DNA from 2 places in the Aeromonas sp. ASNIH7 genome. Region 1 is predicted to be linked to the other one. Evidence: predicted binding sites of a transcription regulator. Region 1 holds the regulator's gene; the other holds the start of a gene.
What was found. The regulator sigma-54, encoded in region 1, starts transcription at its own class of promoters, with help from an activator protein. The targets are predictions, from matches to a motif close to TGGCACNGTTTTNGCTT.

Region 1 (4,133 bases):
GGGGCAGCAGGTTGACCGGCAGGTTGTCCACGCAGTAGTACCCGAGATCCTCGAGCACCCTCAGGGCCACCGTCTTGCCGGAGCCCGAACGACCGCTTACTACAATTAACTGCATCTTGTCCCCTCACGCCAACGTGGCTGTGTCAGACCCGGCCTCAGGCCGACGTCATGATCTGATAGAGTTCTTCGTCGCTGGTCGCCTGGCGCAGCTGGCGGCAGACGGCCTTGTCACCCAGTTTGGATGCCATCAGGGAAAGAGTCTTGAGGTGCTGCTTGCACTCGCTTTCCGGCACCAGCAATGCAAAGAGCAGGTCAACCGGTTGATTGTCGATAGAATCGAAAGGGATGGGCTCGGAGAAGGTCATCAACACGGCGGTCGGCGCGAAGGCGTCGTCAATCCGGCCGTGGGGGATGGCGATACCGGCTCCGATCCCGGTACTACCCATCTTTTCTCGCGCCAGCAGGCTTTCAAACAGGACCTGGCGGGAAGCGCCGAGGCGCTCTGCGGCCAGTTCACTGATGATCTCGAGCGCGCGTTTCTTGCTGGTACAAGGGACCGCACTCTTGGTGCAGTCCCGACTCAGTATGTGTTCAAGTTGCATAGTTATTTTTGATTTAACTTATCTTTGTGCTTGATGATCTGCCGATCCAGTTTATCCAGCAGGGTATCAATCGCCGCATACATGTCGGCATGCTGCGAATTGGCGAACACCTCTCCCCCGCTGACATGCAGCTTGGCTTCGGCGATCTGGTTCAGTTTTTCGACGCTCAACACCACGTGTACGTTGTTGATATGGTCAAAGTGACGCTCGAGTTTGGCAAATTTGTTGTTCACATAATCACGCAGAGCTTCGGTAATCTCGACATGGTGTCCGGTCAGGTTAATTTGCATAACGTCTTCCTTTTGTTTGCCTAAACCAGGCGTTTGCGCTGATTGGATGGCGGGATCAACAAGGATTCACGGTACTTTGCGATCGTGCGTCTCGCCACCATAATACCCTGTTCGGCCAGCAAATCCGCGATCTTGCTATCACTAAGCGGCTTGGCGGGGTTTTCCGCCGTCACCAGCTTCTTGATCAGGGCGCGAATAGCGGTCGATGAGCACTCTCCTCCTCCCTCCGTATTGACGTGACTGGAGAAAAAAAACTTCAGTTCAAAAATGCCGCGGGGCGTATGCATGTACTTCTGGGTCGTGACCCGTGAAATGGTCGACTCATGCATCTCCACCGCTTCCGCGATGTCGTTGAGTACCATGGGTTTCATGGCCTCTTCGCCGTACTCGAAAAAGCCCTGCTGCTGCTCGACGATGCAGCTGGCCACCTTGAGCAGGGTGTCGTTACGACTCTCCAGGCTCTTGATGAACCACTTGGCCTCCTGCAAATGAGAACGGATGAACTGGGTATCCGTGCTGCTGCGGGCATTGCGCGCCATGGCCGCATAGGCCTCGTTGACACGGATGCGCGGAGCAGAATCCGGATTGAGTTCAACCACCCACTTGCTGCCCTTCTTGACCACGGACACATCCGGGATCACGTACTGGGATTCACTCTGGATGATGCCGTTGCCGGGTCTGGGCTCCAGTTGCTGGATGAGATCCAGCACCTCCTTGAGATCGCTCTCCTTGAGGCGGGTCTTGCGAGCCAGGGTGCGGTAGTCGCGATTGCCGAGCAGGTCCATGTGTTCGCGGATCACCTCTCTGGCTTCGTCGAGCCAGGGCAGGTCCGGCGAATACTGGCCGAGCTGGATCAGCAGACACTCTTGCACCGAACGGGCGGCGATGCCGACCGGATCGAAATGCTGCACCCGCTTGAGCACGGCTTCGATCTCATCCAGTTCGACTTCTACCTCCTCGCTGCTGACTGCAGCCTGAATATCCTCGAGGGTGGCAGTCAGATACCCGGATTCGTCGATGGCATCGATGATGGCAAGGGCGATGGCCGCATCCACATCACTGAACGGGGTGAGCCGCATCTGCCACAGCAGGTAGTCTTGCAGGTTCTCGGTGGTCTCCCCCTGATAGACGCTGTCTTCCCCGTCATGGATGGGGCCTGCACTCTGGGCTGTACCGGCCGAGTAGACCTCGTCCCAGGTGGTGTCCACCGGCAGTTCATCCGGCATGCTCTCCTGGGCCATGGCATCGCTGGAGTCGAGTTGACTGGCGTCCTGTGTCTCTGCCTGACTGGTTTCCTGCGCCTCGTTCTCCTCTTGCTCCAGCAAGGGGTTGTTGTCGAGCGCTTGCTGAATTTCCTGCTGGAGTTCCAGGGTGGAGAGCTGGAGCAGACGAATCGCTTGTTGTAATTGTGGCGTCATGGTCAGGGACTGACCGAGACGCAACTGTAATGTCGGCTTCATCTACGTCGGGATATCCTTATGTTCAGCGAGGCAGTCACCTAACAAAAATGAGGGGTGCCCCCTTACTATAGACTGAATTGATCGCCCAAATAGACGCGCTTGACCTGCTCATCGGCGAGGATATCGGCCGGCGCGCCCTCGGCAATCATCTTGCCGTGGCTGACGATGTAGGCCTTCTCGCACACATCCAGCGTCTCTCTGACGTTGTGGTCCGTAATCAGCACACCCAACCCGCGTTCTTTCAGATGCTGGATGATCTTTTTGATATCGATGACTGAAATAGGATCAACACCTGCGAAAGGCTCATCGAGCAGAATGAATCTCGGCTCTGCCGCCAGCGCCCGGGCGATTTCCACCCGGCGCCGCTCCCCACCCGAGAGGCTCTGGCCCAGGCTGTCGCGGATATGGGTGATATTGAACTCTTCCAGCAACTGTTCGACCTTATCCTCCCGCTCTTCGCGGCTCAACCCCTTGCGGGTCTGCATGACCCCCATCAAGTTGTCGAACACCGACAGGCGCCGGAAGATGGAGGCCTCCTGAGGCAGATAGCCGATGCCATTGCGGGCACGGATATGCATGGGCTGCAGGCTGATGTCCTGCTCGTCGATGGTGATGAGGCCAGCATCCCGCTGCACCAGGCCCACGATCATGTAGAAGGAGGTCGTCTTGCCCGCACCGTTCGGGCCGAGCAGGCCCACGATCTGGCCCGTTCCCACCTCCAGGCTCACATCGCTGACCACCATGCGGCGCTTGTAGCTCTTTTGCAGACCCGTTGCTTTTAACACTGCCATGGCTGTTGTTTCCTACTTCTTCTGATCGGCGGGTTTGTCAAAGTTCTCCACCTGATCCGGCAGGAACACCGTCTTGACGCGCTGGGTGGGCCCCTTGCTCTCGGCAATCATCTTCTGCTTGACGATGTCGTAGCGAATGAGATCGCCGGTCACCTGGCTGTCTTCCTGCTTGAGCTGGCCATTGCCGGTGATGGTCACCAGCCGGTTCTTAAGCTCGTAGCGGATGCTGTTGCCATGGGCATTGACCGGTTTGCCGTTGTCCAGCACCTGGAAGAAAGTGGCTGGGTTGCCATACGCGGTCATGACCTCGGCGCCCTTGTCGCCGGAGCGGATCACCACCACCTTGTCGGCCTTAATCTTGATGGTGCCCTGGGTGATGATGACATCCTCGCTGAAGGTGATGCGGTTGTCCTGCATCTCGGCCACCTGCTTGACCGCATCCACATAGACCTTCTCGGCAAAGTCGGACTCTTTGGCATTCAGGGAACCGCACAGCAACAGGGCCGTGAGGGCCAGATTAACGTTTTTCATTGAAATAAGTGGCATGGCCTTTATCCAGTAACTCGAAATATTTACGTTCCAGGTGACCCTTGAGGCCAACGCCCTCGGTCTGGAACTCCTGGCCCACAATGCTGATGTGCTGGTTGCTTCTCATCCCCTGCGTCACCAGATCCAGCTCCAGATAGGAGGTATCCAGCGTGGAGATGAAGGAAGCGGGCAGCAGACCGTCCAGATGCACCTTGTCACGGAGGATCACATTGTCATCGGTGTTGAGCACCCCGGTTTCGGCCGTCAGCTTCCATTCGGCCGCGCCCTTGTCATCGAACATGTAGACCACCGGCTTGGTGAAAGTGGCCTGCTCGAGCACCTGGTAGTACTCCGCATATTCGGATTCCAGCCGCTCGGTGCGCTTGCCCTGCTCGTTGAAGCGGGTCGTCACCAACTCTCTGGCGGTGAAGTCCGGTTGAAAATTTTCCGTCTTGGTGGTCG
Region 2 (4,133 bases), 1.2 Mb from region 1:
AGGAGTGTGGAATGAAGATTGCCATTATCTCGGATCTGTACGGCAGTCTGACTGCCCTCGAGCAGGTGCTGGCGCAACTCGCTCCCTGGCAGCCTGATCACTATCTGCTGCTCGGGGATCTGCTCAATCACGGGCCGCGCAATCCGGTGCCGGCGGGGTATGATCCTGCTGCCGTGGCGGCAAGGCTCAACCAGCTGGCCCCCCGCATCATGGCGGTGCGTGGTAATTGCGATTCGGAGGTGGACCAGATGCTGCTCCACTTCCCCATCACGGCGCCCTACAACCAGCTACTGGTGGATGGGCGGCGTTGGTTTGTCAGCCACGGTCATCTCTATGAGCCCAGCAACGTGCCCCTGCCTGCAGGGAGCCTGTTCATCAGCGGTCATACCCATGTGCCTGTGCTATGTCAGGAAGGAGAGATGATCCTGATGAACCCGGGGTCTATCTGTTTTCCAAGGGGCGAGTGGGTGGCCAGTTATGGGCGATATCACGAGGGCCGCATGAGCATTCATGCCTGCAAGGATGGAGAAACCCTGATGCAGCTGGTGCTCTGACTAGGGGCCCAAAAGGAGAGGAAGCCCGAAGGGGGAGAGGAGATCAGGCCTTGATCCCGAAAGAGCGGGTGCCTGAGCGGGTATTGCCTTTGGCGTCATAGGTCAGGGAGCTGCTGTCTCTGAGCTTGCTGAGGAAGCTGGCGAGACGGCGATTGGAGACAATACTGAGTTCGAGCAGACGTCCATTGAGGTTGTTCTGCTCCTGACAGGCTTCCAGCTTGGCTTGAAGGGCCTGCAATTGGGTCGGGAAGGCGCCCAGCTGTTGCTGCAAGTCAGGTAGCTCTGCCAGAGTCTTGTCCAGCATCTCGATGGCCACCAGCAGTTGCTGCTTGCGATCGGCGAGTGCCGGCAAGGCAAGGGCCCGGTGAGCCTTGAGGAGGTCGAACTCCTCTGCCAGCAAGCCTTGCATCTGGGAGAGGTTGTCGTCCTGAGCGCGCAGCAGCGAAGGGAGGTCCATCATCCCAACCGTTTATCCAGATCGGCTTCGAAGCTGAACATCTTTCTGGCCACGGCTTCGCTGTTGACCTTGTACTCCCCACTGGCCACGGCCTTCTTCAGGCTCTCGACGCGGCTCTCGTTACCGGTGGAGGCGGTGTTGAGGGTCTTCTGCATCTGCTGCAATTGCTGCGCCTCACTGGTCAAGGAGACAGAGTCGCTCTTGACGGTGGTCGCACGGCTGCCCTCGCTGGAGGTCGCCGGCTTGGTGGCTACACCTTGACTGCTGCCGCTGTTTTGCAGGCGGTTGTTAGCCAAGTTGTTGATATTGTTGATAGCCATAAGGTTTACCTTCGTCTGCTTTACTGTTCGCTTACCTGTGTATCGGTGACGGCGGTCAGAACTTTAGAAAAAAATTGCGCAGTGCATTCATGTGTCAGAATGTCACAATCACGGAGCCCACTGCACTGACCTGGCCTTGCACCGTTCTGCCCGAGCGCGTGTTGACAAGCCGGATCATGTCTCCGAAGCTGCCATCTTGCAAGGCGCGGGCCATGGTTTTGATCTGCATGCTGCTGTTTTCAGCACTCAGGGTGACCTGGTCCCCCTTGCAGACCACGCAGACCTGGGTCAGTCTGATTGGCTGGCCCGGTTTGAGCTCACGTTTGCTGCGTACCCCGATGAGTGCGGTCGGATCGGTAAGGTAGTCGCCACGGATCAGGGTTTGGTCCTGGTATGCCAAGGTCAGCATCGGTTCGCTCAGGATGTCTCCCTTGGCAACCGGGACGGCGACGGTGACATAGGGTTTCTGGATGCTGACCCGGACAGGGAGATAGAGATCCCAGGATTTATCTCCCTCGCACTTGAGGTAGACGGTGGTGTTGCGACGGATCTCCATCCGGGCGGGGAGGGAAATGGTGAGGGCATCTTCGCAGCGCGTGAGGGGGAGGCGCTCGTCAATGGTGCCGGCCTTGACGTCGGCCTGTGCATCGAGGGGAATATCGAGCTGGTCGAGCACGAACGCCTGTGCCTGTTCTTGCAGATAGTCGGTGACCTCGGACGCCATGGCGTGAGACAGACTGCAAAACGGCAGTAAGATAAGGAAAAGTCTACTAATCATTTTTGCTTACCGGTCGATAAGTTATTCACGTATACCACCGTAGTTAACTATGCTTGCTCCAGAATTATTCTGTTGTTGAAACAACGATGGTCTGATGCAAGCCAATGTGCATGCATAATGATATGCACGATCAGTGCCAAGCATTTTTAGGGAGTGTTTATGGCGAGTGTTCTGGACTCGGTTAACCAGCGAACCCAATTAGTGGGACAAAATAGGCTGGAGCTGCTGCTGTTTCGTCTCAATGGACGTCAAAGATTTGGCATCAACGTATTCAAAGTACGCGAGGTGCTGCAGTGTCCCCCTCTGACCGTCATGCCCAAGCTCAACTCCTGCATTCGCGGCGTGGCACATATCCGTGGCCAGACCATCTCGGTGATCGATCTCAGCATGGCGATGGGCAAGCGCCCCATCCAGGATCTCTCCAAGTGCTTCATCATCATCTCCGAGTACAACCGCTCCATTCAGGGGTTCCTGGTCCACTCGGTCGAGCGCATCATCAACATGAACTGGGAGTCCATTCTGCCGCCACCCAAAGGGGCTGGTCGCATCAACTACATGACGGCAGTGACCGAGGTAGATGGCGAGCTGGTGGAGATCTTGGACGTGGAGCGCATTCTCAACGAGATTTCGCCGGTCTCCACTGAGGTGTCCACCGAGTTGGTGGAAGCAAGCGTGGAGCGCAATCCTCACGGGCGTCCCGTGCTGGTTGCGGACGACTCTTCGGTTGCGCGCAAGCAGGTACAACGTGCACTGGAGGCTATCGGGGTGCAGTGCGTGCTGGCCAAGGATGGACGGGAAGCGCTCAACATGTTGTTGGAGATGTCCAAAAATGGCCCCATACATGATCAGATTGCATTGGTTATTTCAGATATTGAAATGCCGGAGATGGATGGTTATACCTTCACCGCCGAGATCCGCAACAATCCCAACCTCAAGGATTTGCATGTTATCCTGCACACTTCCCTCAGTGGGGTGTTCAATCAGGCCATGGTGCAGAAAGTCGGAGCGAACAATTTCATTGCCAAATTCCAGCCGGATGAATTGGCCAAGGCCGTACAAGGCGCTCTCTAATCAAGAAGAACAACTGCATGAAGACACTTTCGGACGACTTATACAGGCAATTCAGCAATTTTCTGGCACAACAGAGCGGCATAGTACTGGGTGACAACAAACAGTATCTGGTTAAAAGCCGCCTGTCGCCCTTGATGACTCAGTTTGGTATCGAGAGTCTGTCTGATCTGGTCACCCGGGCGATGAGCGTGCGCGAGCGGGAACTCAAGATGGCAGTGATCGATGCCATGACCACCAACGAGACTTTGTGGTTTCGCGATACCTATCCGTTCCAGTTATTGAGTGACAAGATTTTCCCGGAGCTTGGTAAGAGCGGTCGCACCATCAAGATATGGTCTGCCGCCTCTTCGTCCGGACAGGAGCCCTACTCCATCGCCATGACGGCGCTGGAGCAGCAAGTTAAACGGCCGGGTAGCATGCCGGGCGGGGTGCAAATAGTAGGGACCGATATATCCAGCACCATGCTGAACCAGTGTAAGGAAGGGATCTACGATAGCCTTGCACTGGCTCGCGGGCTTTCCCCCGAGCGCAAGCGACTCTTTTTCGAACCCTATGGCGACAACAAGATGCGGGTGGTGGAGCGTGTCAGAAAATTGACCAGCTTCCGCCCTCTCAACCTGCTGGAGAGCTACAGCCTGCTCGGCAAGTTTGACATCATCTTCTGTCGCAACGTGCTCATCTACTTTGCGCCCGAAGTGAAATCCAAGATCCTCAACCAGTTCGCCAGCAGCCTCAATCCTGGCGGCTACCTGATGCTGGGGGCCTCCGAGTCTCTGGCTGGCCTCACCGATAAGTTCGAGATGATCCGCTGCAACCCCGGCATCGTCTACAAGGTCAAATAACCCCGCTCAATACCCTCTTGGCACACCTCTTGCTAAATATCCATGAAGCAGGAGGTGTGCTATGGCAATTTCATTCGACAAGGCATTTGGTGTTCATCAGTACACGCTGAG

Region 2: flgA (flagellar basal body P-ring formation chaperone FlgA) is a predicted target of sigma-54. The motif match lies at 2,232-2,248, and genes of this name have one in related genera.

The regions. Positions count from the first base shown of each region.
Region 1 is NZ_CP026226.1:1,631,815-1,635,947, forward strand. Features, by position in the region: gene rapZ (RNase adapter RapZ) at 1-115, opposite strand, end outside; gene ptsN (PTS IIA-like nitrogen regulatory protein PtsN) at 156-602, opposite strand; gene hpf (ribosome hibernation promoting factor) at 605-892, opposite strand; gene C2U47_RS07665 (RNA polymerase factor sigma-54) at 913-2,352, opposite strand; gene lptB (LPS export ABC transporter ATP-binding protein) at 2,418-3,143, opposite strand; gene lptA (lipopolysaccharide transport periplasmic protein LptA) at 3,156-3,674, opposite strand; gene lptC (LPS export ABC transporter periplasmic protein LptC) at 3,661-4,133, opposite strand, start outside.
Region 2 is NZ_CP026226.1:388,107-392,239, reverse strand. Features, by position in the region: gene yfcE (phosphodiesterase) at 12-554, shown strand; gene C2U47_RS01725 (flagella synthesis protein FlgN) at 598-1,014, opposite strand; gene flgM (flagellar biosynthesis anti-sigma factor FlgM) at 1,011-1,331, opposite strand; gene flgA (flagellar basal body P-ring formation chaperone FlgA) at 1,426-2,031, opposite strand; gene C2U47_RS01710 (chemotaxis protein CheV) at 2,269-3,180, shown strand; gene C2U47_RS01705 (CheR family methyltransferase) at 3,198-4,022, shown strand; gene flgB (flagellar basal body rod protein FlgB) at 4,084-4,133, shown strand, end outside.